DNA from 3 places in the Streptomyces sp. NPDC060049 genome. Region 2 is predicted to be linked to each of the others. Evidence: riboswitches for the same ligand, from Rfam matches in the RefSeq annotation. Region 2 holds a riboswitch; each other region holds the start of a gene.
What was found. Region 2 has a riboswitch for thiamine pyrophosphate ahead of ACFWBY_RS14175 (thiamine ABC transporter substrate binding subunit). Riboswitches for the same ligand answer to the same signal wherever they lie in the genome.

Region 1 (6,130 bases), on a different contig from region 2:
CACCGCCGCGACCATGGCCATTTCCCTCCCTCTGCACGATGAAGACCGGTTGCCGTATGTAGTCGATCGACTACGGAGTGAAGTAGGCGCGCTGTTGAGCACCCTCTCGTTCTCTATCAGTATCTGAAAATTCACTCCTTGTGATCTGCAAGCGCTTACACCACTCTTGTCAAGAAGGCCCTGGGGGATCATTCCTGGCCACTTCCACTACAGCGGGGTAGGCAATGCGCGAGTCGGTACAGGCAGAGGTCATGATGAGCTTCCTCGTTTCCGAGGAGCTCTCGTTCCGGATCCCGGTAGAGCTCCGGTACGAAGCTCGGGACCCCTATGCGGTCCGCCTGACCTTCCACCTTCCCGGAGACGCGCCCGTGACGTGGGCGTTCGGCCGGGAGCTTCTTCTCGACGGCATCAACAAACCGTGCGGCGACGGGGATGTGCGCATCGCTCCCACCGATCCGGAGGAGCTGTGCGACGTCCACATCCGGCTGCAGGTGGGCGGGGACCGGGCTCTGTTCCGGGCGAGCGCGGCGCCGCTCGTCGCGTTCCTCGACCGTACGGACCGAATCGTTCCGCTCGGCCAGGAGCGCAACCTCGGAGATTTCGAGGAGAACCTCGACGAGGCGCTCGACAAGATCCTGGCCGAATCGCGGCAGAACGAGCAGAACGCCGGCTGACGCCTGACGTCACTGTACGTAACCGCCGGCTCGGTACCACCACCGCACCACGCACCACCGCACCACGCACCACCGCACCACGCACCACCGCACCACGCACCACCGCACCACGCACCACCGCACCACGCACCACCGCACCACGGCTCAGCGTGCCGACGCGCTGAGTGCTCCACCTCGCCGTTCCTCGAGACCGGCCGTGTGCGCGACCTGACCAGCCGCGCTTGCCGGTCCGTCCTTCAGCGCTTGCGCCGCCGGCCCGTGCCGCCGCGGAGCGGCCCCGAGGCCGCCGCGGTCGCCGGGTCCGGCGCGCGGTCGGCCGATACCACCAGCGCGGCCAGGGCCGTGGTCACGGGGACCGAGGCGACCAGCCCGATCGAGCCCACGAGAGTTCGTACGATCTCCTCCGCGACCAGTTCGCTGTTGGCCACCGAACCCATGCTGCTGTTCGCGATCGAGAAGAGCAGCAACAGCGGCAGTGCCGCGCCCGCGTAGGCCAGTACCAAGGTGTTGACCACGGAGGCGATGTGATCGCGGCCGATGCGGATGCCCGCCCGATACAGGCCGCGCGGCCCCATCGAGGGGTCGGCCTGGTGGAGTTCCCAGACCGCCGACGTCTGGGTGACCGTCACATCGTCGAGCACACCGAGCGATCCGATGATGATGCCCGCGAGCAGCAGGCCGCTCATGTCGATATCGGGGTAGAGCCCGTGGATCAGCCCGGTGTTGTCGTCGGTGTTGCCGCTGAGGAACGCCCAGTCGATGAACAGCGAGCCCAGCAGGCCGATCAGCAGCAGTGACACGAGGGTGCCGAGGACCGCGACCGAGGTGCGTGCGGTCAGGCCGTGGCACATGTAGAGCGCGATCAGCATGATCGCGCTGGCTCCGACCACCGCCACGACCAGCGGGTTCGAGCCCTGCAGGATCGCGGGCAGGATGAAGAGGGTCAGTACGGCGAAGCTGACGGCGAGCGCGACGAGCGCGAACAGCCCGCGCATCCGCCCGACGAGGACGACGGCGACGGCGAAGATGCCGGCCAGTAGCGCCAAGGGGAGCTTGCGGTTCACGTCGATCACGGAGTACTGGAGATCCCGCGGCGCGTCCGGCGCGTAGGCGACCACCACTTCCTGTCCGTCCGCCAACTGCCGTGGTGCGCCGGGCTGGACGATCTCGAAGAACGTGCGTCCCGTTTCCGGGCCGCTGCCCACCTCGATGGTGGCCTTCTTGCACTCGCCCTTCTGCGAGGCCACGGCCTCGCGCCCCTCGGGGGTGGACGTGTCGCCGGTCGCGGGCACCTGCGCCGCGTTCACGGATTTGCAGTCGACCTGCTCCAGCGTGACGACTTTGCCCCGCTGGGTCTGCCGGTCGAAGCCCACTCCCGTTCGCTCGTGGCCCGGGGCGCCGCCGGGCCACAGCACCGCCATGCCGATCACCACGGCGGTGGCGAAGGGGATCAGTACGGCCGCGATCACCTTGCGCAGGTGCTTCGACACGGGGGCCGCGGGTCCGTGGCTGTGGGAGTGCCCGTGTGAGTGCCCGGGCTCCGGGTGCGCGTGGCCGGTGTGAGCGGCGGGATCTGTGGGCTCGGTGGGGGGATGCAGCGAGGACGTCACCGGCTGATCATCGCAAGAGATGAGGGGGCCCACTGTTCAGCACGCCACACATGACGCTAGCGTGGGGGCTACTTTGCACAACGCGGGAGCTCGGAGCACCGGGCTGAGAGGGCGCTGATCACCGTACGCGCGTCAGATATGCGTACGGGAAGAGGCTGCGTCGACCGCCGAACCTGTTACCGGGTAATGCCGGCGTAGGGAGATCAGGTCTCATGACCATTCAGGACGCACGCACGCCTGCCGTCGGCCAGGACGCCGACGGCCAGACCGAGCGCCAGCCCGGCTGGCACAAGGGATACCTGGCGGGCTCCCGCCCCGACATCCGGGTGCCGGTCCGCCAGGTCCACCTCACCAACGGCAAGGACGTGACGCTCTACGACACGTCCGGGCCGTACACCGACCCGCAGATCGAGACCGACGTGCGCCGGGGCCTGCCGCCGCTGCGCGAGAACTGGATCATCGGCCGCGGAGACACCGAGGAGTACGCCGGCCGTCCCGTGCGCCCCGAGGACGACGGCATCAAGCACACCTCGCCGCGCGGCGGCCTCAAGAACCTCGACGCGGTCTTCCCGGGCCGTCCGCGCCAGCCCCGCCGGGGCCGTGGCGGCGCCGCCGTCACGCAGCTCGCGTACGCCCGACGCGGCGAGATCACTCCGGAGATGGAGTACGTCGCGATCCGGGAGAACGTCTCCCCCGAGGTCGTCCGCGAGGAGATCGCGGCCGGTCGTGCGGTCATGCCGGTGAACGTGAACCACCCCGAGATCGAGCCGATGATCATCGGTAAGCGGTTCCTGGTGAAGGTCAACGCCAACATCGGAAACTCCGCGGTCACCTCCTCGATCGAGGAGGAGGTCGACAAGATGACCTGGGCGACCAAGTGGGGCGCCGACACGGTCATGGACCTCTCGACCGGACGCAACATCCACACCACGCGCGAGTGGGTGCTGCGCAACTCGCCCGTGCCGATCGGCACCGTACCGCTCTACCAGGCCCTGGAGAAGGTCGACGGCCGGGCCGAGGACCTGACCTGGGAGATCTACAAGGACACGGTCATCGAGCAGGCCGAGCAGGGCGTCGACTATATGACGGTCCACGCCGGCGTACTGCTGTCGTACGTGCCGCTGACCGCCCGCCGCAAGACCGGCATCGTCTCGCGCGGCGGCTCGATCATGGCGGCGTGGTGCCTGGCGCACCACAAGGAGAACTTCCTCTACACGAACTTCGAGGAATTGTGCGAGATCCTCGCGACGTACGACGTCACGTACTCGCTGGGTGACGGCCTGCGCCCCGGTTCCATCGCGGACGCCAACGACGCGGCGCAGTTCGCGGAGCTGAAGACGCTGGGCGAGCTCAACACGATCGCCAAGCGGTACAACGTGCAGACGATGATCGAGGGCCCCGGGCACGTCCCGATGCACAAGATCAAGGAGAACATCGACCTCCAGCAGGAGATCTGCGAGGAGGCGCCCTTCTACACGCTCGGCCCGCTGACCACGGACGTCGCGCCCGCCTACGACCACATCACTTCGGGTATCGGCGCCGCGATGATCGCCTGGTGGGGCACCGCGATGCTCTGCTACGTCACGCCCAAGGAGCACCTGGGCCTGCCGAACCGCGACGACGTGAAGACCGGTGTCATCACGTACAAGATCGCGGCTCACGCGGCGGACCTGGCCAAGGGCCACCCGGGCGCCCAGGAGTGGGACGACGCCCTGTCCGACGCGCGGTTCGAGTTCCGCTGGGAGGACCAGTTCAACCTCGCGCTCGACCCGGACACGGCCCGCGAGTTCCACGACGAGACCCTTCCGGCCGAACCGGCGAAGACAGCGCACTTCTGCTCCATGTGCGGTCCGAAGTTCTGTTCGATGAAGATCTCGCAGGACATCCGCCGCGAGCACGGCGGTGACCTGAAGGCCGATGAGATCCAGGCGGGCATGGCGGAGAAGTCCGCCGAGTTCGCCGCGGCGGGCAACCGCGTGTACCTCCCGCTGGCCGACTGACGGGGCGGGTTCCACGCCTCACACGGCACGGCGGCCCGTGACCCCGGGGGGAGTCACGGGCCGCCGTGCGTCCGTGCGTTGGGAACGGGGGCGGGGCAAGGGGCTTGTGCTGGAGTGCGCTCCAGGTTCTAGAGTCCGGGCGCATGAGCATGCGATACCGAACACTGGGTGGGACCGGCATCGAGGTCAGTGCGCACTGCCTCGGCACGATGATGTTCGGGGCGGTGGGGAATCCGGATCACGAGGAGTGCGGCCGGATCATCCACGCGGCGCTCGACCACGGGATCAACTTCGTCGACACCGCGGACATGTACTCGGCAGGGGAGTCCGAGACGATCGTGGGCAAGGCCCTCAAGGGCCGGCGCGACGACGTCGTGCTCGCCACCAAGGTGCACTTCCAGATGGGCGAGGGCCGCAACCGCAGCGGGAACTCCCGGCGTTGGATCGTGCGGGCCGTCGAGGACAGCCTGCGGAGGCTGGACACCGACTGGATCGACCTCTACCAGGTCCACCGGCCGGACCACGGGACGGACGTCGAGGAGACCCTGTCGGTCCTCGGGGATCTGGTGCGGGCCGGCAAGATACGGGCCTTCGGCTGCTCGACCTTCCCGGCCGAGGAGATCGTCGAGGCGCATCACGTCGCCGAGCGGCGGGCCCTGCCGAGGTTCCGGACCGAGCAGCCGCCGTACTCGATCCTCGCGCGCGGCATCGAGGCCGACGTACTGCCGGTGGCCCGGCGGTACGGGATGGGAGTCCTGACCTGGAGTCCCCTCGCCTCCGGGTTCCTGAGCGGCAAGTACCGCCTCGGTGGCGCCATCGATCTGACCTCGGGGCGGGCGGCGCTGACACCCGCCCGGTTCGACCCCGCGATCCCGGGCAACATCGCGAAGCTGGAGGCGGTGGAGCAATTGGTCGAGCTGGCCGACTCCATCGGCTGCACGCTCCCGGAGCTGGCCGTCGCCTTCCCCGTGGCCCATCCCGCCGTGACGTCGGTGATCATCGGCCCGCGGACCATGGAGCAGCTGGAATCGCTGGTGAAGGGTGCCGGGCTGGTCCTCGACGACGCCGCCCTCGACCGCATCGACGAGATCGTGGAGCCGGGCCGCAACCTGTACCGGCCCGACGGGGTCTGGCGCCCGCCGGCGCTGACGGATGTCGCGCAGCGACGGCGGGCCCCGGGGGACCGGTCGGCAGGCTAGACGGGCGAGTGCTGCGATGTTTCACGTGAAACAGGGACCGGTGTTTCACGTGAAACACGGCTCGCCGCGAAGCCGCGGTTGACTTCGGTCTGACGGCGGTAGGACTCCGGCAGGTCGGGCAGGGACAGCAGGCGGTCGCAGGCGTGCAGCGAGGCCGCCATGTCACCCACCCAGTACGCGGTGATGGAGTGCTCGAAGAGCAGGCCCCACCGGTACACCCACGGCTGGACGAAGAGCAGGTCCTGCGGGGCCGGCCGGTCCAGGACCGCGCTGGTGAGCGCGTGCGCGGTGTGGTGGCGTCCCAGGAGACGCAGCCTGGAGGCGAGTTCGTAGCAAGCCTCCAAGCGCCCGGGCCGGGATTCCCAGGCACGGGAGAGAGCGTCCAGGGCGGCCGGGTGATGGCCGGACTCGCCGTTCAGGACGCCGACTTGGAGCAAGGCGTAGTAGACCTCCTCGCCCCAGCCGCCCATGGACGCGCGGCGCTCGTAGAGCTCGATGGCCGCGGCCGTCTCCCCCATGTCGCGCATCGTCTGGGCGAGGTAGAAGACGGTGCGGGTGTTCGAAGGGTCCCGCTGCAGCTCGGCGCCGAGCAGGCGCGCGTCCCGCTCGAACTTGTCGTGCCGGGAACCGCCGTCCGCGTAGTCCTC
Region 2 (12,339 bases):
GCTCCACATCCCGGTCGTCGCGATCCTCGACACCAACTGCGACCCCGACGAGGTCGACTACAAGATCCCGGGCAACGACGACGCGATCCGCTCCGTCACCCTGCTCACCCGCGTGATCGCCGACGCCGTCGCCGAGGGCCTCATCGCCCGTTCCGGTGCCGCCACTGGCGACTCGAAGCCGGGCGAGAAGGCCGCCGCCGAGCCGCTCGCCGAGTGGGAGCGCGACCTCCTCGAGGGCGAGAAGAAGGCCGACGACGCTGAGGCCGCTCCGGCCGAGGCCGCTGTCGAGGCCCCCGCCGCCCCGGCCGAGGCCGCTCCGGCCGCCGAGGCCGAGGTTGTCGCCGAGGCCGTCGTCGAGGCTCCGGCCGCCGACGCCGAGCAGGCCTGACCCACTGAGAGCGCCCGGCGTTCACACGCCGGGCACTCACAGCACGGACGATGACGGCGGGGGAGCCGCGCCCGAGGCGCGACTCCTCCGCCGTTCACCCGTAGATCTACGACTTCGAGAGAGAATCACAGACTCATGGCGAACTACACCGCCGCTGACGTCAAGAAGCTCCGCGAGCTCACCGGCGCCGGCATGCTGGACTGCAAGAACGCGCTGGTCGACTCCGACGGCGACGTCGACAAGGCCGTCGAGGCGCTCCGTATCAAGGGTCAGAAGGGCGTCGCCAAGCGCGAAGGCCGTTCTGCCGAGAACGGTGCCGTCGTCTCCCAGATCGCCGACGACAACACCTCCGGTGTCATCGTCGAGCTGAAGTGCGAGACGGACTTCGTCGCCAAGGGCGACAAGTTCCTGGCTGTCGCCAACCAGCTCGCCGCGCACGTCGCCGCGACCTCCCCGGCCGACCTCGAGGCGCTCCTCGCGTCCGAGATCGAGCCCGGCAAGACCGTCACCGCTTTCGTCGACGAGGCCAACGCCAACCTCGGCGAGAAGATCGTCCTGGACCGCTTCGCGCAGTTCACCGGCGGTTACGTGTCGGCGTACATGCACCGCACGATGCCCGACCTGCCGTTCCAGATCGGCGTCCTGGTCGAGCTCGACAAGCCCAACGCCGAGGTCGCCCGCGGCATCGCGCAGCACATCGCCGCGTTCGCGCCGAAGTGGCTCTCCAAGGAGGACGTGCCGGCCGACGTCGTCGAGTCCGAGCGCCGCGTCGCCGAAGAGGTCACCCGCGCGGAGGGCAAGCCCGAGGCCGCCCTGCCGAAGATCGTCGAGGGTCGTGTCAACGGCTTCTTCCGCGACAACACGCTGCTCGGCCAGGCTTACGCCCTGGACGCCAAGAAGTCCGTCCAGAAGGTTCTGGACGAGGCTGGTGTCACCCTGGTGCGCTTCTCGCGCATCAAGGTCGGCATCTGAGTCCGTCCGTACGCGACGGACACCGGACCCCGGTAGGGTCTGAAGCAGTCGTCCGCGTCCGCGCAGGACGACCGCAGATCTGACGAGGAGGCCATTGCCGCAGAGGGAACCGCGAGGACCCACCGGCAATGGCCTTCTTCGTATGTGCACGAGGAGATCTCCATGAATCAGGGCGTGGACACCCACACCGCTTCCGACGACAAGAGCGACCAGGACAAGAAGGGCCGCCGCTTCATGCTGAAGCTGTCGGGCGAGGCCTTCTCCGGTGGCGGAGGACTTGGCGTCGACCCCGACGTCGTCCACGCCATCGCGCGCGAGATCGCCGCGGTGGTCCGCGACGGCGCGGAGATCGCCATCGTGATCGGCGGCGGCAACTTCTTCCGCGGCGCCGAACTCCAGCAGCGCGGCATGGACCGGGCCCGGTCCGACTACATGGGCATGCTCGGCACGGTCATGAACTGCCTCGCCCTCCAGGACTTCCTGGAGAAGGAGGGCATCGACTCCCGCGTCCAGACCGCCATCACCATGGGCCAGGTCGCCGAGCCGTACATCCCGCTGCGCGCCGTGCGCCACCTCGAGAAGGGCCGCGTCGTCATCTTCGGCGCCGGCATGGGCATGCCCTACTTCTCCACCGACACCACGGCCGCCCAGCGCGCCCTGGAGATCGACGCGGAAGCCCTGCTCATGGGCAAGAACGGCGTCGACGGGGTCTACGACTCGGACCCCAAGAAGAACCCGGACGCCGTGAAGTTCGACGCGCTGGAGTACAGCGAGGTGCTCTCCCGCGACCTCAAGGTCGCCGACGCAACCGCCATCACGCTGTGCCGCGACAACAAGCTGCCGATCCTGGTCTTCGAGCTGCTGGCCGAGGGCAACATCGCCCGCGCCGTCAAGGGTGAGAAGATCGGCACGCTCGTGAGCGACCAGAGCACCCGGGCCTGAGCGCTCGGGCCCGAGCACACCGCTGCCGGTTCGAACCCGCCGGGCCGAACCGGCTCCGCCCGCCTGAACCATCCATTTCTGACATGCAGGAGCACGTGGTGACCGAAGAGATCCTCCTCGAGGCCGAGGAGAAGATGGAAAAGGCCGTCGTCGTCGCCAAGGAAGACTTCGCCGCGATTCGCACCGGTCGTGCGCACCCGGCGATGTTCAACAAGATCGTGGCGGAGTACTACGGCGCCATCACGCCCATCAACCAGCTCGCCTCGTTCTCGGTTCCCGAGCCGCGCATGGCCATCGTGACCCCGTTCGACAAGAGCGCCCTGCGCAACATCGAGCAGGCCATCCGCGACTCCGACCTGGGCGTCAACCCCAGCAACGACGGCAGCATCATCCGGGTGACCTTCCCCGAGCTGACGCAGGACCGCCGCAAGGAGTACATCAAGGTCGCGCGCACCAAGGCCGAGGACTCCAAGGTCTCGATCCGCGCCATCCGCCGCAAGGCGAAGGACGCCCTCGACAAGCTCGTCAAGGACAAGGATGCCGGCGAGGACGAGGTGCGCCGCGCCGAGAAGGAGCTCGACGACACCACCGCGAAGTACGTCGCGCAGGTGGACGAGCTCCTCAAGCACAAGGAAGCCGAGCTCCTCGAAGTCTGATGAACGACACTTCCTGGCAGCCGGAGCCGGTTCCGGCGGGTCCCGCATACGATGCGCAGGCGGGCCCGCACACTCGGCCCATGCCCATCGTGCCCGATGCCGCCGGCCGTGACTTCGACGACCGGGAAGCACGCGATCGGGGGGCCGCCGTCGACGGCGGCTCCCTCTTCCGCGCCGAGACGCCGCCGCAGGAGCCCATGCCCAGCCCCCCGCCCCCGCCTCCGTCGGCACCGCAGGACCCCCCGCCCCCGCCGCAGAAGAAGCGTGCGGGGCGGGATCTGCGTGCCGCCATAGGGGTCGGCGTCGGCCTCGGCGCGGTGATCTTCGCTTCGCTGTTCATCGTCAAGGCGGTCTTCCTCGGCGTGGTCGTCGTAGCGGTCGTCGTGGGCCTGTGGGAGCTCACCTCCCGGCTCCAGGAGCAGAAGGGCATCAAGGCCCCGCTGGTCCCGCTCGCGATCGGCGGCGCGGCGATGGTCATCGCCGGCTACGTCCGCGGGGCCGAGGGCGCCTGGGTGGCGATGGCACTGACGGCCCTCGCGGTCCTGGTCTGGCGGATGACCGAACCGCCCGAGGACTACCTCAAGGACGTCACAGCCGGGGTCTTCGCGGCGTTCTACGTGCCCTTCCTGGCCACCTTCGTCGCGATGCTGCTCACCGCCGACGACGGGCCGCAGCGCGTGGTCACCTTCCTGGTCCTGACGGTCGTCAGCGATACGGGGGCCTACGCGGTGGGCTGGCGCTTCGGCAAGACCAAGCTCGCCCCGCGCATCAGCCCCGGGAAGACCCGCGAGGGGCTCCTGGGGGCGGTGGCCTTCGCCATGGCGGCCGGGGCGCTCTGCATGGAGTTCCTGGTCGACGGGGGCGTCTGGTGGCAGGGCCTACTGCTGGGCCTGGCCGTCGCGGTCAGCGCCACGCTGGGCGACCTCGGCGAATCCATGATCAAGAGGGATCTCGGGATCAAGGACATGGGCACGCTGCTGCCCGGTCACGGCGGCATCATGGACCGGCTGGACTCGCTGCTGCCCACCGCCCCGGTGGTGTGGCTGCTGCTGGCGGCTTTCGTGGGTACGGGCTGATCCACGTATCACGAAAAACCCCGGCGGGGCCGGGGCGGTTACTCTTGGAAGGCGTGCTGCTTCTGCGGCGCGCCTTTCGTCTTACAAGGAGTACCTGCCATGGCCCGCCCTGTCCCGGGAGAGCTCACTTTCGTCGCCCCTCGTGGAGCGAAGAAGCCGCCCCGGCACCTCGCCGACCTCACCCCCGAGGAGCGCCGGGAGGCCGTCGCCGCGATCGGTGAGAAGCCGTTCCGGGCCAAGCAGCTCTCCCAGCACTACTTCGCCCGCTACGCGCACGACCCGGCCGAGTGGACGGACATCCCGGCGGGCTCCCGCGAGAAGCTCCGCGACGAGCTGCTGCCCGACCTGATGAACGTCATCCGCCACATCTCCTGTGACGACGACACCACCCGCAAGACCCTGTGGAAGCTGCACGACGGCACGCTCGTCGAGTCCGTGCTGATGCGCTACCCCGACCGGGTCACCATGTGCATCTCCTCGCAGGCCGGCTGCGGCATGAACTGCCCGTTCTGCGCCACCGGCCAGGCCGGTCTCGACCGCAACCTGTCCACGGCCGAGATCGTCCACCAGATCGTCGACGGCATGCGCGCCCTGCGCGACGGCGAGGTCCCCGGCGGGCCGGCCCGGCTGTCGAACATCGTCTTCATGGGCATGGGCGAGCCGCTCGCCAACTACAACCGCGTCGTCGGCGCGATCCGCCGCCTCACCGACCCGGAGCCCGACGGCCTGGGCCTGTCACAGCGCGGCATCACCGTCTCCACCGTCGGCCTGGTCCCGGCCATGCTGCGCTTCGCCGACGAGGGCTTCAAGTGCCGCCTCGCCGTCTCGCTGCACGCGCCGGACGACGAGCTGCGCGACACGCTGGTCCCCGTGAACACCCGCTGGAACGTCCGCGAGGTGCTCGGCGCGGCCTGGGAGTACGCGGAGAAGTCCGGCCGCCGCATCTCCATCGAGTACGCACTGATCCGCGACATCAACGACCAGGCCTGGCGCGGCGACCTGCTCGGCAAGCTCCTCAAGGGCAAGCGCGTGCACGTCAACCTGATCCCGCTGAACCCGACGCCCGGCTCGAAGTGGACCGCCTCGCGGCCCGAGGACGAGAAGGCGTTCGTGGATGCCATCGCCCGCCACGGCGTGCCGGTGACCGTCCGTGACACCCGCGGTCAGGAGATCGACGGCGCGTGCGGTCAGCTCGCCGCCTCGGAGCGCTGATTACGCCAGTCGAGGTTCACATTCGGCCAAGGGGTACCCTGTGGCCGAACCAATTTCATATTTCCGACAGGGGAGCGCCACAGCGCTGAGAGTGCGGTATCCGTCACCGCAGACCCTCTGAACCTCGCCCCGGTCATTCGGGGTAGGAAGTTCGGTCACCACTCAAGCTGTTGCGCCCTGCCCGGCGTCCGCTCCGAACAGAGCGCCGGGCGGGGCCGCGTCTTCTCCTGGACATCCCAGGAGGAAAATCACAGTGAGCACCACCAAGAAGCTCGCGGGCGCCGCACTCGCGGCCGCCCTCGGCGTCAGCACGCTCAGCGCATGCGGCGGCTCCGACGGCAAGGACGGGGCCGCGGGCGCGAGCGACGCCCCCCAGTCCAAGACGGTCACCCTCGTCTCGCACGACTCCTTCAACGCGACCGACACGGTCCTCAAGGAGTTCGAGCAGCAGAGCGGCTACACCGTCAAGGTCCTGAAGTCGGGCGACGCGGGCGCCGCGCTGAACCAGGAGATCCTGACCAAGGGCTCCCCGCGCGGCGACGTGTTCTTCGGCGTGGACAACACGCTCCTCTCTCGCGCCCTCGACAACGGCATCTTCACGCCGTACGAGGCCAAGGGGCTGGCCGGGGTCAAGCCGGAGTTCGTGCTCGACAAGGAGCACCGGGTCACCCCGGTCGACTCCGGTGACATCTGCGTCAACTACGACAAGGCCTACTTCGCCGACAAGAAGATCGCCCCGCCGCAGACGCTGGACGACCTGATCAAGCCGGAGTACAGGAACCTCCTGGTCACCGAGAACGCGGCGACCTCCTCGCCCGGCCTCGGCTTCCTCCTCGCCTCCGTCGGCAAGTACGGCGAGGACGGCTGGAAGGACTACTGGAGCAAGCTGAAGGCCAACGGCGTCGAGGTCGTCGACGGCTGGGAGCAGGCCTACAACGAGCGCTTCTCCGCTTCGGCGGGCGGCAAGAAGGCCAAGGGCGACCGCCCGCTGGTCGTCTCCTACGCCTCCAGCCCGCCGGTCGAGGTGCTCTACGGCGAGCCGCAGCCGGCCGAGGCCCCGACGGGCGTCGCGACCGGTACGTGCTTCCGGCAGACCGAGTTCGCGGGTCTGCTCAAGGGCGCGAAGAACGAGGAGGGCGGCAAGGCGCTCCTGGACTTCCTGATCTCCAAGAAGTTCCAGGAGGACATGCCGCTCCAGATGTTCGTGAACCCCGTGACCAAGGACGCGGCGCTGCCGGAGCTGTTCACGAAGCACGGCGTCGTGATCGAGAAGCCGGAGACGGTCGCCCCCGAAGCCATCGCGAAGAACCGCGACCAGTGGGTCAAGGCGTGGTCGACGCTCGTCGTGAAGTAATGGGACGAGTGGGTGCCGCACCGAAGGAGAGCGGGCGGGCGACGGTCGTCAGACTCGCACTGATGGCCGTTCCGCTCCTCTTCTTCGGGCTGTTCTTCGCCTACCCCGTCGCCGCGATCGTCGGGCGCGGGCTCAAGACCGACACGGGCTGGCAGTTCGGTCGGATCGGTGAGGTGCTGGCCCGGCCCGACATCGGAGAGGTGCTCTGGTTCACCACCTGGCAGGCGTTCGCCTCGACGGTGCTCACGCTCCTGATCGCGCTCCCCGCCGCGTACGTCTTCGCACGCTTCGAGTTCCCCGGCAAGCAGCTGCTGCGGGCGGTCGTGACGGTGCCGTTCGTACTGCCCACCGTCGTGGTGGGCACGGCCTTCCTGGGGCTCGTGGGGCGCAACGGTCTGCTGGACGAGGTGTGGGGGATCCGCCTCGACACGACCGTGTGGGCCATCCTGCTGGCGCACGTCTTCTTCAACTACGCCGTCGTCATCCGCACGGTCGGCGGGCTGTGGGCGCAGCTGGACCCGCGCCAGGAGGAGGCGGCCCGGGTGCTGGGCGCCGGGCGGTTCGCCGCCTGGCGCCGGGTGACGCTGCCCGCGCTGGCCCCGGCGGTGGGCGCCGCCTCATTGATGGTGTTCCTGTTCACCTTCAGTTCCTTCGGCGTCGTACTCATCCTCGGCGGCCCCGCGTACTCCACCCTGGAGGTGGAGGTCTACCGGCAGACGGCGCAGCTCCTGGACCTGCCGACGGCCGCGGTACTGACGATGGTGCAGTTCGCCGCGCTCGGCGGCATCCTCGGCGTGCACGCCTGGACCGTGCGCAAGCGGGAGACCGCGCTGCGGCTCGTGGACCCGGCGCGGACCTCGCACCGGCCGCGCGGCTGGGCGCAGCGCGCCCTGCTCGGCGGGGTGCTCCTGACGGTCGCGCTGCTGATCGTGCTCCCCCTCGGCGTGCTCGTGGAACGCTCCTTCGACGCCCCCGGCGGCTACGGCTTCGGCTTCTACCGGGAACTCCAGGAGGCCGGCGGCCGCGGCGGGACCTTTCTGGTGCCGCCACTGGAGGCGATCTGGAACTCCCTGCAGTACGCGCTGGCCGCCACGGCCATCGCGCTGGCCGTCGGCGGACTCGCGGCCGCCGCCCTGACCCGGCGCGCGGGCCGCTTCGTACGGGGCTTCGATGCGCTGCTGATGCTGCCGCTCGGGGTGTCGGCCGTGACGGTCGGTTTCGGTTTCCTCATCACCCTCGACGAGCCGCCGCTGGACCTGCGGACCTCGTGGATCCTGGTGCCCCTGGCCCAGGCGCTGGTGGGCGTGCCCTTCGTCGTACGGACCATGCTGCCCGTGCTGCGCGCGGTCGACGGCCGGCTGCGGGAGGCCGCCGCCGTGCTCGGCGCGTCGCCGCCGCGGGTCTGGCGGGAGGTTGACCTGCCGATGGTGCGGCGGGCCCTGCTGATCGCGGCGGGCTTCGCCTTCGCCGTGTCCCTCGGGGAGTTCGGCGCGACCGTCTTCATCGCGCGTCCGGACCGTCCGACGCTCCCGGTCGCCGTGGCACGGCTGCTGGGCCGGGCGGGGGAGATGAACTACGGGCAGGCGATGGCCCTGAGCACGATTCTGATGCTGGTGTGCGCTGTGTCCCTGCTGCTGCTGGAGAGACTGCGACCCGACAAGACCTCCGGAGAGTTCTGATGGCACTGCTCCAGCTGGAAGGGGTGTCGGTCCGCTTCGGTGAGCGCGCCGTCGTGGACTCCGTGGACCTGCGGGTGGCCGAGCACGAGACCGTGTGCGTGCTCGGACCGAGCGGCAGCGGCAAGTCCACCCTGCTGCGGGTCGTGGCCGGCCTCCAGTCCGTCTCGGGCGGACGGGTGCTGCTGGGCGGCGCCGACCAGGCCGGGGTACCCGTGCACCGGCGGGGGGTGGGCCTGATGTTCCAGGACCACCAGCTGTTCCCGCACCGGGACGTGGGCGGGAACGTGGCGTTCGGGCTGCGGATGCGGGGTTCCTCGAAGGCGTCCTCCGGGAGCCGGGTCGCGGAGCTCCTGGAGCTGGTCGGGCTCCCCGGGGCGCAGGGCCGGGCGGTGGCCTCGCTCTCCGGTGGCGAGCAGCAGCGGGTCGCGCTGGCCCGGGCGCTGGCGCCGTCGCCGCGGGTGCTCATGCTGGACGAGCCGCTCGGGCAGCTGGACCGGGGGCTGCGCGAGCGGCTCGTCGTGGAGCTGCGGGGGCTGTTCGCGCGGCTGGGGACGACCGTGCTGGCCGTCACGCACGACCAGGGCGAGGCGTTCGCGCTGGCCGACCGGGTGGTCGTGATGCGGGACGGGCGGATCGCGCAGGCGGGGACGCCGCTGGAGGTGTGGGAGCGGCCGGCGTCGGAGTTCGTGGCGCGCTTCCTGGGCTTCGAGAACGTGGTCCCGGCCGTGGTGTCGGCGGGGACGGCGGCGACTGCCTGGGGCGCGGTGCCCGTCCCCGCCGGGGCTGAGGAGGGCCCGCGGCGGGTGCTGATCCGGCCCGCCGGGGTCGTGCTGTCGCCCGAGGGGCTGGGCTGCGAGGTGGTGTCCCGCACCTTCCGGGGCACGCACGTCGCCCTGCTGCTGCGGCCGCAGGCGGGGCCGCAGCTTGAGGCGGAATGCGGGCTGGCGGGGGCGCCGGCGGTCGGGGACCGGGTCGCGGTGACCTTCGCCCCGGCCGAGGTGGTCGTCCTCCCGGTGGAATAGGGCCGGGGGAGCGGCGCCGCGCGGAACCCCGTCCCCTACCGGACCTGGGGGGTCTCGCGCCGTCGTGCATCCGTGCTTGCGGCGCCCGTGCCTCCGGCGTCCGCGCTTGTGGCGTCCGTGCTGCGGGCGCCCGGGTGACCGCGCGGCGCGGTCACCCGACCGGGACCGGTTCGGCGGGGGTCTGCGCCTCGGCCCCGTCGTGGTTGCCGAACCAGGCGACAGCCACCGCGCCGGTGACCGCCAGGACGAAGCCGAGGACCGCCAGCCAGGCCATGCCGGGGCGGGAGGCGTCGCCGAGCCAGAGGACGCCGATGGCGCCGGGCAGGACGGTCTCGCCGACCACCAGGGCGGCGGTGGCGCCGTTCACTGAGCCGATCTGGAGCGCGACCGTGTGGAGGTACATGCCGCCGACCCCCGCCAGGACGATGGCGTAGAGGGCCGGATCGGACAGGAGGGCGGGGAACGAGAACGGCTCGATGCCGTTCAGGATGCGGACCCCGACCCCCAGGGCGCCGAACGCCAGGCCCGAGAGCAGGCCCGCGAGGATCGCGGCCCGGCTGCCGAGGAGGCGTACCGCCACCGTGCCGCCGACGATGATCAGCGCGGTCACCGCCAGCAGCCACCAGTGGGTGGCCGCCGGTGCGTGGTGGCCGCCCTCGTGTCCCGCAGCCGTGGCCAGCAGGACCAGAGCCGTGCAGACGACCCCGATCGAGGTCCATTCCTTGCGCGTCAGCCGGATCCCCAGCATCTTCACGCTCAGCACCGCGGTGATCACCAGGTTGGCGCTGATGACGGTCTGCGAGAGGAAGAGGGGAAGGAGGCGCGCGGCCAGGGCACCGAGGCCGAAGCCCACGAAGTCCAGGATCGTGCCGACGATGAACTCCCAGGTCATCGCGGCCTTCGCGGTGGAGGAGAGGTTCGGGCCACCGTGCTGTGTGACCCCGGCGGCGGCCGGCGACGTGCGGGCCGCCCGCCGGGAGCCCACGGCTTGCAGGACGGATCCCGTGCCGTAGCAGATGGATGCCGCGATGGCGGTCAGCAGGCCTATGAGCACCCGGGGGCTCCGTTCACGTCTGGCAGGTTCTGCGGTGTGCGTACCTCTTGCAGACGTGTGGAAGGGGCGAGAAGTTGCCTGCCGGGGTCAGTTCATTGCGGCGAGGACCTTCGGGACCTCGTCCACGGAGTCGACCAGCGCGATCCGCGACTCCATCGCACGGCCGCGGGCCAGCGCCTGGAGGAGCGGCCAGGCCGGGAGGTGTTCGGTCCAGTGGGCGCGGCCGACGAGGACCATCGGCGCCGGCTCGCCCCGCGAGCCGTAGTAGTTCGGCGTCGCGCTGTCGAAGATCTCCTGGACCGTTCCCGCCGCGCCCGGCAGGAACACCACGCCCGCGTTCGACCGGGCGAGCAGGCCGTCCTCCCGGGTGGCGTTCGCGAAGTACTTCGCGATGTGGCCGGCGAAGGCGTTCGGCGGCTCGTGCCCGTAGAACCAGGTCGGGATGCCCACCGAGTCGCCGCCGGCGACGGCCGGCCAGCGCTCGCGCACGGCGAAGGCGGCCTGTGCCCAGTCGGAGACGGACGGGGCGAAGGAGGGGGCTGCGGACAGGATCTTCAGAGCCTCGGGCAGGGCGTCGTCGGGGGCAGGGGCGAGGTACGCGCCGAGGTTGGCGGCCTCCATCGCACCCGGGCCGCCGCCGGTGGCCACCGTCAGGCCGGAGCGGGTGAGGGCGCGGCCGAGCTCCGCCGCGCCCTCGTAGTCGCCGCCGCCGCGGGCCATGGCGTGGCCGCCCATCACGCCGACCACGCGGGCGCCGGCGAGGTGCTCGTCGAGGGCGTCGGAGACGGCGTCGTCGTGGAGGGAGCGCAGCATCGAGGAGAAGACGTCACCGTCCGCCTTGGTCTCCTGGAACCAGGCGTAGGACTCGGCGTCCGGGGTGGCCGCGTAGCCGGCGGCCAGTCCGGCGAACAGCTCCTCGGCCGTGTACAGCAGGCCGCGGTAGGGGTTGAAGGGCAGGTCGGGGACGGGCGGGAAGACCAGAGCGCCGTCCGCGCGCACCTTCACCGAGGCGTCGGGCTCCATCGCGCAGCCCAGGAACACGGCTGCCGAGGTGTCGGCGGACAGCAGCGCGAAGGTCCGCTCCAGCAGGTTGACCGACTGGATCCGGTACCCGCTGAGCGAGCCGCGTGCCACGACCCGGTCGAATTCGGAGAGCGTCTCGATCTCGATGTCTGCGTTGACCATTCGGCCCACACTAAGGGCTGCCCGGGTCAGCGGGTCAATGCCAGCGACGTCAGCTGTGACACACCCCAGCTGAGCGGCAGGCACACTGCCGTCAGGGCGGTGGCCCGCACGGTCACGGCCGTACGCAGGACTCCGCCGGGTGCGCCGAGGCCGGTCAGGGTCTCGCGGGTGGCGGCCCGGGCCTGGTGGACATCGACCGCCGAAGTGAGAAGAGTCGCTGCCGCGCACAGCGTCACCAGCGCGGCGGCGGGAGCGGTCAGCGGGCCGAGCGGGACCTGCAGGCCCCCGTGCCCGCGCAGGGCCCAGGCGCTGAGGGCGCCCGCGGCGACCGCGCACAGGACCCCGAGGGGCGCGCCGAGCCGGGGGGCTTCCTCCTGGAGGGCCCGTCCGGCCAGCAGCCGGAGCGCGCCCGGGCGGACGGACTGGACGAGCGCCCCGCAGGCGTAGGCCAGGCCGGGGCCGGCGAGGGCGAGTCCGACGGCGGTGAGCGCCCAGCCCACGGGCAGGGCGGCGGCGTCGGGTCCGGCGTAGGCCAGGGCGGCGAGTCCGCAGGCGGTGAGGGCGATGCCCCAGGGCAGTACGGTCTGCGGGGCGGGCCGGGTGTGGGGGCGCAGGGCCAGGGCCGTGGCGGCCGAAGCGGCCAGCGGCAGCAGGGCGAGCAGGGTGAGGGCGGCCGCCACGGGCAGTGGCAGCTCGGCGTGCAGCAGCTTCGCCCCGGCGCCGTCGAAGGGCAGCCCGGTGACCTCCCCGCGCAGGTGCAGGAAGGCGGCCAGGGCCACGGCGCTGCCGAGGGTGCAGG
Region 3 (6,130 bases), on a different contig from region 2:
TACTGCATCAGGACCTCGGCAAGCAGCCACAGCGCGACGAAACCGAACGCGATGTAGAGGACCGTCATACCCATGCGTGGCCCCTCTCGGTACGGCCGACCACCCAGGGAACGGGGGTCCGCCGGTCAGGCCCGCTGGTGCAGGCCCAGGTTCTCGTAGATCTCGAGAGTCGCCGTGGAATTGTTCAGCGTGATGAAGTGCAGTCCCGGGACACCCTCGGACAGCAGCCGCGCGCAGAACTCCGTGGCGAACTCGATGCCAATGGAGCGTACAGCGGCCGGATCGTCCTTGACGGCGAGCATGCGCTCTTTCACTGCCGCGGGGAAGACCGCGGTGCTGAGTTGGGGAAGCCGGTCGAGCTGCTTGATGCCCACAACAGGCATGACCTCGGGGATGATCGGGGTCTCGCAGCCCGCCTTCTCGGCGCTGTCGCGCATCCTCAGATAATTCTCGGGGTCGAAGAACATCTGCGTGATCGCGTAGTCCGCACCGGCGCGACACTTGTCCACGAAGTGTCGGATGTCCGTGTCCCAGTCCTCGGAGCGCGGGTGCATCTCGGGGAAGGCCGCGACGCCGACACAGAAGTCTCCGGACTCCTTGAGCAGCCGGACCAGGTCGGCGGCGTAGTGCACGCCTTCGGGGTGGGCCACCCACGGGCCCATCGGGTCGCCCGGCGGGTCCCCGCGCAGGGCGAGCATGTTGCGGATGCCGGCGTCGGCGAACTGGCCGATGACGTGGCGCAGCTCGGCGACGGAGTGGTCCACCGCCGTGAGGTGCGCGACGGGGGTCAGCGTGGTGTTCGCGGCGATCTGCTCGGTGGCCCGCACGGTCCCGCCGCGGGTGGAGCCGCCGGCGCCGTAGGTGACGGAGACGAAGCTCGGGGCCACCGCCTCGACCCGGCGCAGGGCGTTCCAGAGGTTGCGCTCGCCCTTCTCGGTCTTGGGCGCCCAGAACTCGAAGGAGTACGAGCGCCCGGACGCGAGGAGGTCTCGGACCGTGTGCGCACGGTCCGACCAGGTGGAAGCGGTACCAAGGGCCATACGGGCAGGTTAGACGCGCTCCCGGGGACACCGAAGCCGTGTCCACGCATTGGACACGGAAATGAGACGGCCGAGCGGTTCGGAGCGTCCGGAGCGGGAGGGGCGGCCTAGGCGAGGCGGGCGCGGACGCGCTTGGCCAGGTCGGCGGCGGCGGCGCCGGGGTCGGAGGCCTCGGTCAGGGCGCGGACGACCACGACGCGGGAGGCGCCGGCGTCCAGCACCTCGTCCAGGTTCGACGCGTCGATGCCGCCGATGGCGAACCAGGGACGCTCCGAGGCGAGCGAGGCCGCGTGGCGCACGAGCCCGAGCCCCGGGGCGTGGCGGCCGGGCTTGGTGGGGGTGGGCCAGCAGGGACCGGTACAGAAGTAGTCGACGCCGGGCTCGGCGGCGGCCGCGTCGGCCTCGGCCTCGGAGTGGCAGGAGCGGCCGATGAGGACCTCGCGGCCGAGGATGGCGCGGGCGGCGGGCACCGGGATGTCGCCCTGTCCGAGGTGCAGTACGTCGGAGCCGATGGCGTGCGCGACGTCGGCGCGGTCGTTCACGGCGAGCAGCTTGCCGTGGCGGCGGGCTGCGTCGGCGAAGACCTGGAGGTGCTCCAGCTCCTCGCCGGCCTCCATGCCCTTGTCGCGGAGCTGGACGATGTCGACGCCTCCGGCGAGGACGGCGTCGAGGAACCGGGGGAGGTCACCCTGCCGCTTGCGGGCGTCCGTGCACAGGTAGAGCCGGGCGTCGGACAGCTGGGCGGCGATGGCGGACATGGGTACCCCCGGGATGGTGTGTCGTACGTACGCGGTGTGCGGTCCCCGGCCGGGGACCGCACACCGCGCGTGGCGTTGCGCTGCCTCCACCTCGTGAGAGGTGGGGTCAGGTCAGATGGCGAGCGCCTGAGCGCGGCGCTTCACCTCCGTGCCGCGATTCTCGCTCAGCGCCTGCACGGGGGTGCCCGGCAGGCTGTCGTCGGCGGTGAACAGCCACTCCAGGATCTCCGCGTCCGTGAAGCGGTCGTCGCGGAGCACGGTCAGCAAGCCGACCAGGCCCTTGACGATCTTGTCCCCGTCGATGAAGGCGGCGGGCACCTGGAGGGAGCGGTTCTCGCCGCGGCGCACCGCGAGCAGCTGACCTTCCTTGACCAGCTGGCGAACCTTGGTCACTTCGATGTCGAGCATCTCCGCGATGTCGGGGAGGTACAGCCAGGCGGGAACAAGGGCATCGATCTTTGCGTCAATCTCGGTCACGGACACAAGCCTGCCATCTCGGACTCGCTGCCGGTACCCGAGCGGCCCCGTCCGGGTCCCGGCCGGGCGCCCGCGCCCCCTCGCGAGCCTCCCGACGGCACTCCCCGTGCTGGTGCCGTGACCGGAAAGGTCCGCCGGGTCGCGGCATCGGGGCGTGTTTCACACATCCCGCTCCGCCCGCGGCGCCAGGCGCTCCTTCGAAGAACACGCTTCACACGGTCGCCGACTTCAGTGCGACCGCGGGGTCGGCGACCTTGGCCGGGTCCACCCGCGCACCCGATTCGACGAGGCGCCGGCCCTGGGCCAGGTCGCGGGGGCGGCCCACCGCCAGGACGGCGACCATCCGGTCCTCCCGCAGCCAGCACACCGACCAGGCCTCGGCCTCCGGGTCGCCGCGCCACACCAGCGCGTCCGAGGCGCCATGGTGGCCCGCGTACTGCACGAAGCGGCCGAACTGCTCGGACCAGAAGTACGGCACCGGGTCGTAGACCTGCTCCGCGGTCCGGCCCGCGGCCTGGTCACCGCCCCGGCCCGGGACCTCGTCGCCGCCCCGGTCCGCGCGCCGGCCCGCGGCCTCCTCGCCGCCCCGGTCCGCGGCCTGCGCCCCGGCCGGGTCGGTGGTGCGCGCCGCCAGGATGTTCGCCGCCACCACCCTCGGCCCCTGCAGCGCGTTGTCCCAGTGGTGCACCAGCAGCCGCGCCCCGTACCGCCCGGAGGGGAAGGACGCGCAGTCCCCCACCGCGTACACCCCGGGCACCGAGGTGCGCAGGTGCTCGTCGGCGACGACCGCGCCGTCGGGACCCAGTTCCACGCCCGAGCCCGCCAGCCAGTCCGTCGCGGGCCGGGCGCCGATGCCCACGACGACCGCGCCGGCCGCCAGCTCGCGCCCGTCCCCCAGCAGCACCCGGCCCTCCTCCACGGAGGCCACCCGCGCGCCCGTCAGCAGCGAGGCGCCCGCCTGCGCGTACCAGCGGCCCATCGGCCCGGCCACCTCCGCCGGCAGCGCGCCCGCCAGGACCCGGTCGGCCGCCTCGACGACGGTCACCTCGCAGCCGGCCTCGCGCGCCGCCGTGGCGAACTCCGCGCCGATCCACCCGGCGCCGACGACCACCACCGCCGAGGCCGCCGCGAGCACCGGCCGGAGCCTGGCCGCGTCGTCCAGGGTGCGCAGCAGGTGCACGCCCGGGACGCCCTCCGCGCCGGGCAGGTTCAGCGGCCGCGCGCCGGTCGCCAGTACGAGGATGCCGTACGGGACCGGGCCCGCCTCGGTGTCCACCTCGCGGGCGGCCGGCCGCAGGCCGGTGACCTCGACGCCGAGGCGGAGTTCGATGTCCAGGCCTTCGAAGTCGACGTCGAAGGCCGAGTCCTCGGCTTTGCCGAGGAGCACCGCCTTGGACAGCGGCGGCCGGTCGTAGGGCTGGTGGGGTTCGGCGCCCAACAGGGTGACGGGGCCGGTCCAGCCCTGTTCCCGGAGGGCGACCGCTGTCTGGACCCCGGCCATGCCGGCGCCTACGACGACGACGCCGCGCCGCGTGTGTTCCGTCTGTTGCGTCTGCTCGCTCACGCGGTCCAGCCTAATCATCTGACGGTCCGTCAGGAATAGCGGGCGCGGACCCGGCACGGAACCGCAGCGGGGAGGCAGGCTTACCCGGCGTCGGGCTCGGCGTTACTCTGGCCCCCGAACCTATCGCGGGAGTCCGGGCGCACCGGGCTGAGAGGGAGGCTGGCCGGCCTCCGACCGTACGAACCTGATCCGGGTCATGCCGGCGAAGGGAGGGGCTGGACGCCCATGCACTCATCCAGGAAGAGCCGGAGTCCCGGCTACGACGTCCTCGTCATCGGGGGCGGGATCATCGGCCTGGTCACCGCCTGGCGGGCGGCCCGGCACGGGCTGCGCACCGCCCTGGCCGACCCGGCGCCCGGCGGCGGCGCCGCCCAGGTCGCGGCCGGCATGCTCGCCGCCGTCACCGAGCTGCACTACGGCGAGGAGACGCTGCTCGGGCTCAACGTCGCCTCCGCCGCCCGCTACCCGCAGTTCGCCGCCGAACTCGCCGAGGCCAGTGGCGGCATGGACATCGGCTATCGAGCCTGCGGCACCCTCGCGGTGGCCCTCGACTCCGACGACCGCCTCCACCTGCGCGAACTGCACGCCCTCCAGCGCCGCTGCGGCCTGGAGTCGCAGTGGCTGACCGGCCGCGAGTGCCGCCGCCTGGAGCCGATGCTGGCCCCCGGCGTCCGCGGCGGCCTGCGCGTGGACGGCGACCACCAGGTCGACCCGCGGCGCCTCGCGGCCGCGCTGCTGGCCGCCTGCGAGCGGGCCGGGGTCGCCTTCCACCGCGCGAGGGCCGCGCGGCTGCTGATCACCGCCGACCGGGCTTCCGGGGCGGTCCTCGACGACGCGGACGCCACCGAGCTGCCCGCCGGCCAGGTGGTGCTGGCCGCGGGCTCGCTCAGCGGGCGCCTGGACGGCGTACCGCCCGAGGTCGCGGCCCCCGTACGGCCGGTGAAGGGCCAGGTGCTGCGGCTCGCCGTGCCGCCGTCGTACGCGCCGTTCCTGTCGCGGACGGTACGGGCCGTCGTGCGCGGCAGCCACGTGTACCTGGTGCCTCGCGAGAACGGCGAGCTCGTCATCGGAGCCACCAGCGAGGAACTCGGCTGGGACACCACCGTCACCGCGGGAGGGGTCTACGAGCTCCTGCGCGACGCCCACGAACTGGTACCCGGCATCACCGAACTCCCGCTGGTGGAGACCCGGGCGGGGCTGCGGCCCGGCTCGCCGGACAACGCCCCGCTGCTCGGCCCGACCGACCTGCCCGGCCTGCACCTGGCCACCGGTCACTACCGCAACGGGGTCCTGCTGACCCCGCTGACCGGCGACGTCATGGCGGAACTGCTGACCACCGGCCAACTCCCGGAGATCGCCCGCCCCTTCACCCCCCGTCGTTTCGCCCTCACGCGGCAGGAGTCGTACGCATGACCATTTCCGTCAACGGCGAGCAGCGCGAGATCGCGGCCGGAACCACGCTCGGCGTGGTGGTCGCCACCCTCACCCAGGCCACCAAGGGGGTCGCGGCGGCCCTGAACGAGACGGTGGTGCCGCGCGGCCAATGGCCCTACACCTCCGTGCGGGACGGCGACCGCGTCGAGATCCTCACCGCGGTCCAGGGAGGCTGAGCACATGGCGGACATGCCCGACGACGCATTCACCCTGGCCGGCCGGAGCTTCTCCTCGCGCCTGATCATGGGCACGGGAGGGGCGCCGAGCCTGGACATCCTGGAGCGGGCGCTGGTGGCCTCCGGCACCGAGCTCACGACGGTGGCGATGCGCAGGCTGGACCCGACGGTGCAGGGCTCCGTCCTGTCCGTGCTGACCAAGCTCGGGATCGCGGTGCTGCCCAACACGGCGGGCTGCTTCACGGCGGGCGAGGCGGTGCTCACCGCCCGCCTGGCCCGGGAGGCCCTCGGCACGGACTGGATCAAGCTGGAGGTCGTCGCGGACGAGCGGACGCTCCTCCCGGACGGGGTGGAGCTGCTCGACGCCGCCGAGGTCCTGGTGGACGAGGGCTTCACGGTCCTGCCGTACACGAACGACGACCCGGTGCTCGCGCGCAAGCTGGAGGACGTGGGCTGCGCGGCGATCATGCCGCTGGGGTCCCCGATCGGCTCGGGGATGGGCATCCGCAACCCGCACAACTTCGAGCTGATCACGGAGCGGGCGGGGGTCCCGGTGATCCTGGACGCGGGGGCCGGCACGGCCTCGGACGTGGCCCTGGCCATGGAGCTGGGCTGCTCGGCTGTGATGCTCGCCTCCGCGGTGACCCGCGCGCAGCTTCCCGTCCTGATGGCGGCGGCCAT

Region 1: it holds a riboswitch for thiamine pyrophosphate, as region 2 does, so the genes downstream of both, thiC (phosphomethylpyrimidine synthase ThiC) here and ACFWBY_RS14175 (thiamine ABC transporter substrate binding subunit) in region 2, are expected to answer to the same signal.
Region 3: it holds a riboswitch for thiamine pyrophosphate, as region 2 does, so the genes downstream of both, thiO (glycine oxidase ThiO) here and ACFWBY_RS14175 (thiamine ABC transporter substrate binding subunit) in region 2, are expected to answer to the same signal.

What each region holds. Positions count from the first base shown of each region.
Region 1 covers NZ_JBHWVV010000015.1:112,463-118,592, reverse strand. Annotated here, with positions in the region: gene ACFWBY_RS26510 (IclR family transcriptional regulator) at 1-127, shown strand, start outside; gene ACFWBY_RS26505 (SsgA family sporulation/cell division regulator) at 225-674, shown strand; gene ACFWBY_RS26500 (YibE/F family protein) at 911-2,272, opposite strand; TPP riboswitch at 2,357-2,502, shown strand; gene thiC (phosphomethylpyrimidine synthase ThiC) at 2,497-4,284, shown strand; gene ACFWBY_RS26490 (aldo/keto reductase) at 4,434-5,483, shown strand; gene ACFWBY_RS26485 (glycosyltransferase) at 5,480-6,130, opposite strand, start outside.
Region 2 covers NZ_JBHWVV010000006.1:352,898-365,236, forward strand. Annotated here, with positions in the region: gene rpsB (30S ribosomal protein S2) at 1-388, shown strand, start outside; gene tsf (translation elongation factor Ts) at 524-1,360, shown strand; gene pyrH (UMP kinase) at 1,523-2,302, shown strand; gene frr (ribosome recycling factor) at 2,401-2,958, shown strand; gene ACFWBY_RS14165 (phosphatidate cytidylyltransferase) at 2,958-4,034, shown strand; gene rlmN (23S rRNA (adenine(2503)-C(2))-methyltransferase RlmN) at 4,134-5,246, shown strand; TPP riboswitch at 5,305-5,413, shown strand; gene ACFWBY_RS14175 (thiamine ABC transporter substrate binding subunit) at 5,500-6,600, shown strand; gene ACFWBY_RS14180 (ABC transporter permease) at 6,663-8,279, shown strand; gene ACFWBY_RS14185 (ABC transporter ATP-binding protein) at 8,279-9,301, shown strand; gene ACFWBY_RS14190 (hypothetical protein) at 9,453-10,355, opposite strand; gene ACFWBY_RS14195 (LOG family protein) at 10,443-11,540, opposite strand; gene ACFWBY_RS14200 (hypothetical protein) at 11,567-12,339, opposite strand, start outside.
Region 3 covers NZ_JBHWVV010000010.1:58,481-64,610, forward strand. Annotated here, with positions in the region: gene ACFWBY_RS19990 (hypothetical protein) at 1-74, opposite strand, end outside; gene metF (methylenetetrahydrofolate reductase [NAD(P)H]) at 126-1,040, opposite strand; gene thiE (thiamine phosphate synthase) at 1,148-1,798, opposite strand; gene ACFWBY_RS20005 (Rv2175c family DNA-binding protein) at 1,910-2,275, opposite strand; gene ACFWBY_RS20010 (NAD(P)/FAD-dependent oxidoreductase) at 2,487-3,839, opposite strand; TPP riboswitch at 3,955-4,067, shown strand; gene thiO (glycine oxidase ThiO) at 4,065-5,252, shown strand; gene thiS (sulfur carrier protein ThiS) at 5,249-5,449, shown strand; gene ACFWBY_RS20025 (thiazole synthase) at 5,463-6,130, shown strand, end outside.